One region of the Lentzea roselyniae genome, then DNA from elsewhere that is predicted to be linked to it. Evidence: riboswitches for the same ligand, from Rfam matches in the RefSeq annotation. Region 1 holds a riboswitch; each other region holds the start of a gene.

The links. Region 1 has a riboswitch for S-adenosylmethionine ahead of thrC (threonine synthase). Riboswitches for the same ligand answer to the same signal wherever they lie in the genome.
Region 2: it holds a riboswitch for S-adenosylmethionine, as region 1 does, so the genes downstream of both, ABFX45_RS36970 (aminotransferase class V-fold PLP-dependent enzyme) here and thrC (threonine synthase) in region 1, are expected to answer to the same signal.
Region 3: it holds a riboswitch for S-adenosylmethionine, as region 1 does, so the genes downstream of both, ABFX45_RS09385 (methionine ABC transporter ATP-binding protein) here and thrC (threonine synthase) in region 1, are expected to answer to the same signal.

What each region holds. Positions count from the first base shown of each region.
Region 1 is NZ_BAABBE010000014.1:231,500-234,764, reverse strand. Features, by position in the region: gene ABFX45_RS25795 (class I SAM-dependent methyltransferase) at 1-244, shown strand, start outside; gene holA (DNA polymerase III subunit delta) at 245-1,222, opposite strand; SAM riboswitch class I at 1,301-1,426, shown strand; gene thrC (threonine synthase) at 1,438-2,694, shown strand; gene ABFX45_RS25780 (hypothetical protein) at 2,768-2,965, opposite strand; gene ABFX45_RS25775 (ComEC/Rec2 family competence protein) at 2,902-3,265, opposite strand, start outside.
Region 2 is NZ_BAABBE010000030.1:58,774-62,038, forward strand. Features, by position in the region: gene ABFX45_RS36965 (potassium/proton antiporter) at 58-1,545, shown strand; SAM riboswitch class IV at 1,620-1,734, shown strand; gene ABFX45_RS36970 (aminotransferase class V-fold PLP-dependent enzyme) at 1,772-3,103, shown strand; gene lspA (signal peptidase II) at 3,127-3,265, shown strand, end outside.
Region 3 is NZ_BAABBE010000004.1:365,871-369,135, forward strand. Features, by position in the region: gene ABFX45_RS09380 (methionine ABC transporter permease) at 1-179, opposite strand, end outside; gene ABFX45_RS09385 (methionine ABC transporter ATP-binding protein) at 176-1,174, opposite strand; SAM riboswitch class I at 1,390-1,483, opposite strand; gene rsmA (16S rRNA (adenine(1518)-N(6)/adenine(1519)-N(6))-dimethyltransferase RsmA) at 1,572-2,405, opposite strand; gene ABFX45_RS09395 (resuscitation-promoting factor) at 2,544-3,265, opposite strand, start outside.

The DNA.
Region 1 (3,265 bases):
GGCACCGTTCCAGCGCAATCCCCTGTCGCGCTACCTCCTGCGGCTGGCGCTGACCTACCTCGTGCCGGTGCTGCCGTTCATGATGTTCTTCGACAGCGTCGTGTCGTTCCTGCGCATGTACGGGCGCGCGGAACTGCGGCGGATGGTCGACGGCCTGGCCGGCACCGAGACGTTCACGTGGAAGATCGGCGTCGTGCCGGGCTTCACCGGCGCCCAGTACCTGATCGGGATCCCCCGCGACTGATCAGCGGCGGCCGTGCGCGGCGACGATCTTGAGCACCGCACGCTCCAGCGCGTAGTCGGCGTCGGCCGCCACGCCCTTGACGTCGGCGTTGAGCCCCGCGACGACCTGCATCGCGTCGGCGAGGCCCGACTGGTCCCAGCCGCGGGCCTGAGCCTGCGCCTTCTTGATCTTCCACGGCGGCATGCCCAGCGGGCCGGCCAGGCTGAACGGGTCGGCCCGGCCCACCGCGGACACACGCGCGACCGTGCGCACGGCGTCCGCCAAGGCGTCCGCGACCAGCACGTGCGGCACGCCCAGCTGCATGGCCCAGCGCAACGCCTCCATGGCGCCTGCCCGGTCACCGGTCACGGCCTTCTCGGCGACCGCGAACCCGGTCACCTCGGCCTTGCCCTGGTGGTAGCGGCGGATCTCGTCGACCGTCACCTTGCCGTCGGTGTCGGAGACGAGCTGGGACGCCGCCGCGGCGAGCTCGCGCAGGTTCGTGCCCACGGCGTCGATGAGCGTGGCGACGGCCTCGGGGTCGATCTTGCCGCCCGCCTGCCGCACCTCGTTGCGGACGAAGGCCTCCCGATCACCCGGCTTGGTGACCTTCGGGCACTCGATGACCACGGCGCCAGCCTTCTTCAGTTGTCCAGGCAGGTCCTTGGCCGCCTTGCTGCGGCCACCGCCCGTGTGCACGACGACGAGCGTGATCCCGTCCGCGGGCGCCTTGGCGTAGGAGACGACCGCGTCGGCGATCTCCTTGCCGATCTCCTGCGCGTTCTGCAGGACGATCACGCGGCCCTCTGCGAACAGCGACGGACTGACCAGCTCGGCCAGCTCGGGAGGCGTGAGATCAGTCACCTGCACGCGGGTCAGGTCGGCGTTCGAATCGGCCTTGCGTGCAGCTTCAAGAGCCGCCCGAACAGCCCGTTCGACCAGCAACTCCTCCTCGCCGACGACGAGGTGCAGTGACTCCGGTGCGCTCACGCTCCGCATCCTCCCACGTCCCGGATCGTGGACGTCTGTGGCTGAGCAATGGGCTCTTGTCGTAGCTTGGTGACCACAACTGAACACCGCTCATCCAGAGGGGCAGAGGGACCGGCCCGAAGAAGCCCCGGCAACCGGCGTCAGCGCTATCTCCATGCGCAGACGATCACGGTGCCAATTCCGACCCGTTCGATTTCGCGGGAAAGATGAGGAGATACCTCGCGATGACTGCTGTCTCTGTGCCCACGAGCACGAAGTTCGACCTCGGCCCCGCCCGCGCACTGCTGTGCCGTGAGTGCGGAAATGAAACTCCTCTCGCTCCTGAGTACGCCTGTCTGGAGTGTTTCGGGCCGCTGGAAGTGGCCTACGACTTCGGCAAGATCCGGCGCGAGGACATCGAAGCCGGCCCCAGGTCGATCTGGCGCTACCGCGGCCTCCTCCCCGTTCCGTCCACTGTGGAACAGCACCCGAACACCGACCCCGGCGGCACCCGTCTGGTCGAGGCACACAACCTCGCCAAGGCACTGGGCGTGCGCAAGGTCTGGGTGAAGGACGACACCGGCAACCCCACCCACTCCTTCAAGGACCGCGTGGTCGGCGTCGCGCTCGCCGCGGCCCGCGAGCTCGGCTTCAAGGTGCTGGCCTGCCCCTCCACCGGCAACCTGGCGAACGCAGTCGCCGCGGCAGCCGCCCGCGCGGGCTGGCAGTCGGTGGTTCTCGTTCCCTCCTCTCTCGAGCGCGCCAAGATCCTGATGAGCGCCGTCTACGAGGGCGCCCTGATCGCCGTCGACGGCAACTACGACGACGTGAACCGCCTGGCCCAGGAACTCGCCGCGGAGCACGAGGACTGGGCGTTCGTGAACGTCAACGTCCGCCCGTACTACGCGGAGGGCTCGAAGACCCTCGGCTACGAGGTCGCCGAGCAGCTCGGCTGGCGCCTGCCCGACCAGATCGTGGTGCCCATCGCGTCCGGCTCGCAGCTCACCAAGGTCGACAAGGCGTTCCGCGAACTCGGCCAGCTCGACCTCGTCGAAGCCACCCCGTACCGCGTGTTCGGCGCCCAGGCCACCGGCTGCAGCCCGGTGTCCGCCGCCTACAAGGAAGGCCACGACGTCATCCGCCCGGTCCGCCCGGACACCATCGCCCGCTCGCTGGCGATCGGCGCCCCGGCCGACGGCCCCTACGTGCTCGACGCGGTCCGCCGCACGAACGGCGCCATCGAAGACGTGACCGACGAAGAGGTCGTCGAGGGCATCAAGCTCCTCGCCCGCACCGAGGGCATCTTCGCCGAGACCGCCGGCGGCGTGACCGTGGCGACGGCGAAGAAGCTGATCGAGTCGGGCCAGCTCGACCCGGACGGCGAGACCGTGCTGCTGATCACCGGCGACGGCCTCAAGACCCTCGACGCGCTCGGCGACACGGTCGGCCCGCGCGCGACGGTGCCGGCGTCCGCAGAGGCCGTCATCAAGGCACTGGGCTGATCACGCTGCTTTGATCACCTCCTTCCGGTCCGGGGACGTTCACGCGTCCCCGGACCGCGTTGTCTCCGTTGTGTCAGAAGGAAATGGCGTCCGTCTTCATCCAGCCGGTACGCGGAAAGCGTTGCAGGCAGTCCATCACGTGCGGCCCGATCGGGTTCACGTTCGCGCGCCACGCCACGATTCGTTGCGGCCACGGGGCTTCCGCCTTCAGCACGTTGTAGTGGTAGTCGTGCCAGTCGTGCGGCACGATCCGCAGTTCGTCGTCGAACACGTACTCCGAGACGAGGTCGTACGCCTCCTCCGGTTCGGCGGCCTTGGTCGGTGGCAGCACGTGCGTAGTCGTTGCCTTGTAGGTGAGGGCTCGGGTGCCGTCTTCGAGTGTTTCGCAGATGTAGTAACCGAAATCGGGTTTGAGCTCGTCGTGCGGCCATGGCGTCGCCGAGTAGTTCGTCTGCCACAGGGCCCACGCAAGCCCGGGCGTGCCACCGGGAACCGGGTAGCGCGCGTTGTACAGCCTGATCCAGACCATCCTCTTCTCCTTCGTACTATTCGGTTTCCCGGCAACACCGCC
Region 2 (3,265 bases), on a different contig from region 1:
CGAACGGCTGGTTGTTCGACGCGTCGGATTCGTCCAATTCGGTGGTGATCACTCAGAATGGTCCAGGTGGGTGACGTCACCGTCGTGCTGGGCATCGGCGCCGCCGTCCTGCTGATCTCCGTGATCGCGGTGCGTGTGTCGATCCGGCTTGGGCTGCCCTCGTTGCTGCTGTACCTGGGCATCGGCGTGGTCCTCGGCGAGTCCGTGCTCGGCATCAACTTCGACGACGCAGACCTCACCCAGTCGCTCGGCGTCGCGGCCCTCGTGCTGATCTTGACCGAGGGTGGCCTCACGACCCGCTGGCAGGCCGTGAAGACGTCCCTGTGGTTAGGCGTCACACTGTCCACAGTGGCCGTTGCGGTGAGCGTCGCGATCACCGGCACGGCATTGCACCACCTGCTCGGCCTCGACTGGCGGATGGCGTTGCTGTGGGGCGCGGTGCTGTCGTCCACGGACGCGGCGGCCGTGTTCAGCGTGCTGCGGTCGTTGGGCGTGGGAGCGCGGCTCACGGGCGCGCTCGAACTGGAGTCAGGTCTCAACGACGCACCCGTCTACATCGCCGTCGTGCTGCTGGCCTCCGCGGACCAGATCACCTGGACCGCGCCGCTGCTCGTGCTCTACGAACTGGCCGCGGGCGCGCTCATCGGCGTCGCACTGGGCATCCTCGGCGGTGCCGGGCTGAGACGCGCGGCGCTGCCCGCGACCGGTCTGTACCCGCTCGCCACGGTTGCGGTGTGCGTCATGGCCTACACGGCGGGCGATCTGCTGCACGCGTCCGGATTCCTCGCCACCTACGTCGCGGCTCTGGTGCTGGGCAACGCCCGCCTGCCGCACCGCGCGGACACCCTCTCCTTCGCCGAAGGTCTCGGCTGGCTCGCCCAGATCGGGCTCTTCGTCCTGCTCGGCCTCTACGCGTCGCCGTCGCGGCTGCTCGACGTGCTGGTTCCCGCGCTGATCGCGGGCGTGGTGGTGACGCTCGTGGCCCGGCCGTTGTCCGTCGTCGTCGCCGCGCTGCCGTTCAAGGTGCCGTGGCGGGAGCAGGTGTTCCTCTCCTGGTCGGGGCTGCGCGGTGCGGTGCCGATCGTGTTCGCGCTGATCCCGCTGATCCAGGGTGTCGAAGGCGCGCGTGAGCTGGTCGACGCGGTGTTCGTGCTGGTCATCGTGCTGACGGTGGTGCAGGGCACGACGTTGCCGTTCCTCGCGCGGCGTCTCGGCCTGGTGCGCGCGGGTGAGCCGCAGGAGGTGCAGGTCGACTCCTCGCCGCTGGACGAGCTGAGCGCCGAGCTGCTGCAGGTGCACATCCAGCGCGGGTCGAAGCTGCACGGCGTCTACATGTCCGAGCTGCGGCTGCCGATCGGTGCCACGGTGAGCCTCGTCGTGCGTGCAGGGAAGAGTTTCACGCCACAACCGACGACGCGGCTGCAGACCGACGACCAGTTGCTCATCGTCACCACCGAAGAAGCGCGTGACGCTGCTGAGCGGCGCATTCGTGCCGTCGACCGGGCCGGTCGCTACGCACGGTGGAAGGGTGAGACCGGCGATTAGTTCTGTCTCCGAGGCTTCTCAGCATGTGATCGGGAGTCGACGAGCGCCGCGAGGCTCCGCTAACGTCGTCGGCAGGTCATGAGAGCCAGCGTCAAGCCCAAGCTTGCTGGCCGGCAACCCTCCAACCGCGGTGGGGTGCCCTTGGTGAGGACCTGGTCCGGCGCGTGGGGCGCCGGTCAAGCGCGGGCCTTCGCGACACGGGGCCCCTGGCCTCGGAGGCAGCTCGATGACGCTCGCGATCACCAAGACCACCAGCACTGCGGTTCCGGCTGTTGTCGGCTCTGACCTGCGTGTTCCGCTGGTGACCGGAGAGCGCGTCACCTACGCCAACCTCGACCACGCGGCCAGCGCGCCGTGTCTTCAGGAGGTGCGCGACGCCGTCGACGAGCTGCTGCCCTGGTACGCCAGCGTGCACCGCGGCGCCGGGTTCGCCTCCCAGGTCTCGACCCGCGTCTACGAGCAGGCCCGTGACCGCATCCGCAAGTTCGTCGGGGCGCACGCCTCCGACACCGTCGTCTTCACCCGCAACACCACCGATTCGCTGAACCTGTTGGCGCGCAGCGTTCCTCGCGGCACCGCGGTCGTTCTCTTCGACAGCGAGCACCACGCGGCGCTGCTGCCCTGGCGTGGTCCCGACGTTCAGCGGATCCCCGCTCCTGCTTCGTCCGGCGCTGCAGTGGTCGCGCTGGACCGGGCTCTGGCCGCCGCCCCGGTCGGCCCTCGGCTCGTGATCGTCACCGGGGCGTCCAACGTCACGGGGGAGCTGTGGCCGGTCGCGGAGCTCGCGAAGGTCGCTCGCAGGCACGGCGCGCGGATCGCGCTGGACGCCGCGCAGCTCGCCCCGCACCGCCCGATCGACGTGCGTGAGCTGGGCGTCGACTACGTCGCGTTCTCCGGCCACAAGATCTACGCGCCGTTCGGTGCCGGTGTGCTGGTCGGCCGCGCGGACTGGCTGCAGCAGGCCCAGCCGTACCTGGTGGGCGGCGGCGCGACGTCGAAGGTGACCGACCACGGTGACCGGCTCGGCGTGGCCTGGTCCGCGGTGCCCGAGCGGCACGAGGCCGGGAGCCCCAACGTCGTCGGCGTGCACGCGCTGGCCGCGGCCTGCGAGATCCTGTCGCGGCACTGGGAGCAGACCGTCGCGCACGAGCAGGAGCTGCTGACGCGGCTGAGGGACGGCCTGCGCACGATCCCGGGCTTCCGCGAGCTGTCGATCCTGACCGACGCCGACAAGGTGGGCGTCGTGAGCTTCACCATCCCCGGCTTCGACGCGGGCTTCCTCGCGGCCGCCCTGTCCGCCGAGTACGGCATCGGCGTCCGTGACGGAGCGTTCTGCGCCCACGTGATCGTCGGACGGCTCGTCAAGCAGGCTGGAGCGCACGAGGACCGCGCTGTCCGCGCCTCGATCGGCCTGGGTACGACGGCCGAGCACGTCGATCGTCTGGTGGCCGCGTTGCGCACTCTGGTCACCGAGGGTCCGAAGTGGACCTACACGCAGCGCGACGGCCGCTGGGTGGCCGAGGACGACAGCCGAACCCTGCCGCCGTTCCTCGCGTAGTCCCGGTCGTGGACAATGACCTGGTGAGTGACGAGTCCAAGGCCGCAGAGACTCCTGCCGAGGAGCAGGTCAGCGAGTCGAAACCGGCCGAGGAACCCGCGAAGCCCGAGGCGGGCGAGCAGGAGAAACCGGCGGACGAGGTCGTCGAGCCGGAGTTCTCGA
Region 3 (3,265 bases), on a different contig from region 1:
ACGCGGTGCACCGCGGGGTTCGGCCGCAGCCCGCCCTTGGCGGTGAGCTGCAGCCAAACCCCGAGGGGAACTCCGAAAGCTGTGGCGATCACGGTGGAGACGCCGACCATGTACAGCGTTTCCCCGGTGGCCTCGACGAGGTAGCTCAGCACGTCGGACCAGGGTGTAGCAGACCTCACGCAGCTACTCCCTGCGGGCCCTTCAGGGACCTCTGCACAGCGCCACCGGCCTCGCTGATCCACTCCAGCGCGGAGTCGGACCGCTCACCGTTCAGGCCGAGGCGGAACCGCGCGACCGGCGTCTCGCCGAGACGCGTGAGACCGCCACCGACGATGTTCAGCTCGACGCCGAACCGGTGCGAGGCCTCTGGCAGCAGCGCGCCGACCGCGGCGAACCCGACGAGCACGACGTCCGCGACGCGGTCGTAGCTGCTCTCGTTGATCGGGTTGAGGTCCACGGCGGGCAGCAGCGCCCCGCTCGTGCGGCTGGCCGCATCGCTGACCAGGTCGAGCACCTTGCCGTGCTCGACGACGCGGCCCTGCTCCAGCACGGCGACGTCATCGCAGATCTTGCGGACCACGCCCATGTCGTGCGTGACGACGAGAACGGTCACACCCAGCTCAGCGCGCGCACGGTCGAGCACCGTCAGCACTGAACCGGTGGTCTCCGGGTCCAGGGCGCTGGTGGGCTCGTCGGCGAGCAGAACGCTCGGGTTCGCGGCGAGTGCGCGCGCCACGGCGATGCGCTGGCGCTGCCCGCCGGACAGCTGGTCGGGGTAGGCGCCGGCCTTGTCGGTCAGGCCGACGAGGTCCAGCAGCTCGCCCACGCGGCTGCGACGCTGCGGTCCGGGGACACCGGCGCTTTCGAGCGGCAGCGCGATGTTGCCGGCCGCGGTGCGCTGCCGGAGGAGCGAGTCCCCTTGCGGCACAACACCGATCTGCCGCCTGGCGGCCCGGAGGGCCGACCCGTCCAGCGCGGTGATGTCCGTGCCGTCGACGCGGATCGCCCCGGAGTCGGGACGCTCGAGCAGCGCCACGCACCGGGCGAGCGTCGACTTGCCGGCCCCGCTCGGGCCGACGACGCCGAGCACGGTGCCCGCCTCGACGTCGAGGGTCACGCCGTTCAGGGCGTTGACACCCTGGAAGGACTTGGTGAGGTTTTCGACAGTGATCACATCTGCTCCACGGCTGCGCGCGACGCACACTCGCCTCGTGGGCGGTGCGCGGTCGAAGTTCTGCTCAGGTGTGCGCCCCTCGTACTACGGGAGGGCCGCGTCAAAGGACTTGAAGAAGGCGCCTTAGACGAGGTGGCGACGACATGCAGAAGCGGTGCGACGGCACTGGTCGACAACTCGACGGCGCGTCAGCATTCGCGTGGTACCCATGTGATCCTCCATCGGTCCTGGCGTTAGCACCTGCCCGCATCCAGCGGGTGGTTGCTGCGACGTCAAAGAGCCAGGTCTCTCGGTCGCTCCGGATGGCATCTAGCAGTCAACCGGACACACGTTCGGTTGCGCAAGCCAGAATCCGGATCGTTCGACAGATCACACTGTTGGCCGATGGATCTCCGGCCTAGACCTCCGCGATCCGGATGAAGTCGATCACGCTGAGTTGCTCGCCCCTGACCTGGGGGTCGATGCCCGCTTTCTCGAGCAGCTCGTCGACGTTGACGCCGGCCGTCTCGGCCCAGCCCTTGAGGGCCGCGCGGAGGGTTTTCCGCCGCTGCGCGAAGGCCGCGTCGACGATCGTGAAGAGCCGCGCCTTGTCCACTGTGGACAGCGGATTTTCGCGGCGGTGGAAGGAAACCAGACCTGAGTCCACATTGGGAGCGGGCCAGAAGACGTTCCTGCCCACGGGGCCGGCCTTCTTCGCCTCCGCGTACCAGGCGAGCTTCACGCTGGGGACGCCGTAGATCTTGCTGCCCGGCTTCGCGGCCATCCTGTCCGCCACCTCGGCCTGGACCATGACCAGGCCCTTCTCGAGGGTGGGGAGCTCGTTCAGGAGGTGGAGGACCACCGGGACGGCGACGTTGTACGGGAGGTTGGCCACGATCGCGGTCGGCTGGGCCGGCAGGTCGTCCCCGGTGACCCTCATGGCGTCCTTCAGGACGACGTGCAGCTTGGCCGCGTTCTCCGGGTCCTGCTCGCGGACGGTCTGCGGGAGGCGTTCGGCCAGCGGGGGGTCGATCTCCACCGCGACGACCTGTTTGGCGTTGGGGAGCAGGGCGAGGGTCAGGGAGCCCAGGCCGGGGCCCACCTCCAAGACGATGTCGTCCTCGGTCAGGTCTGCGGCGGCGACGATCTTGCGGACCGTGTTGGGGTCGTGCACGAAGTTCTGGCCCAGTTTCTTGGTTGGGCGGATGCCGAGTTCTTCGGCCAGTCTTCTGACTTCGGCGGGTCCCAGCAGGCTCACCGGAGCATTCTCGCAGGTTGGCCTGAGGGACGAAGGGCGGGTGCTCGCACCTCAACCCACCCCGGGCACGACGAAGGCCGCCCCTGGCGAACCAGCAGCGGCCTCATCGAGCAAAACGGAAGTGGTGCGGGTCTACGGCAGACCCAGCTTCGCGCGGCAGCCCGGCCAGGCGCCGTACGTGCCACCCGCGCGGTCGCGGAGCTTGGTGGCGACGGCGATCTGCTGCTCGCGCGTGGCCTGGTGCGGGAGCTGGGCGTAGGCGGTGCCGCCGTGGGCGGCCCAGGTGCTGGCCGAGAACTGGAGGCCGCCGTAGTAGCCGTTGCCCGTGTTGATGGACCAGTTGCCGCCTGCCTCGCACTTGGCGAGACGGTCCCAGACCTCGCTGTCGGGGAGGGGCTTGGTGCCCACGGTGATCTTCTTGGGCTTCGGCTCCTTGGTGACCTTGCCGCCGATCTTCTCGCGGCTGATCTCCTTGCCGTTCTTCACCGTCACGCGGTAGGTCGAGATCTGCTCGCCCGGAGTGCCCGGATCGGTGACCTTCTGCTCGCCCGCGTTCATGTTCGGGTCGTTGGTCTTCTCGACCGGTGGGGCGACCGGCTCGTTCACGTTGATGACCGTGACGCCGGTGCGGGAGATGTAGACCTCGGCGCCCGTGGCGAGCTTCACGTCGGTGCCGGACGCGACCGCGTCCTCCGGGCCGAGGGAGAGGTTCTCCTGCTTCAGGAGCTCGTCGACCGTGACGGCGGTGGTCTGGATCTCGCGGACCGGGTTGGCGCCGTCGAAGAGCTTGATGCTCTTGCGGGTCTTGATCTCCAGGTTCATGCCCTCGAGGGGGATGTCCTGCGTGCCCGGCG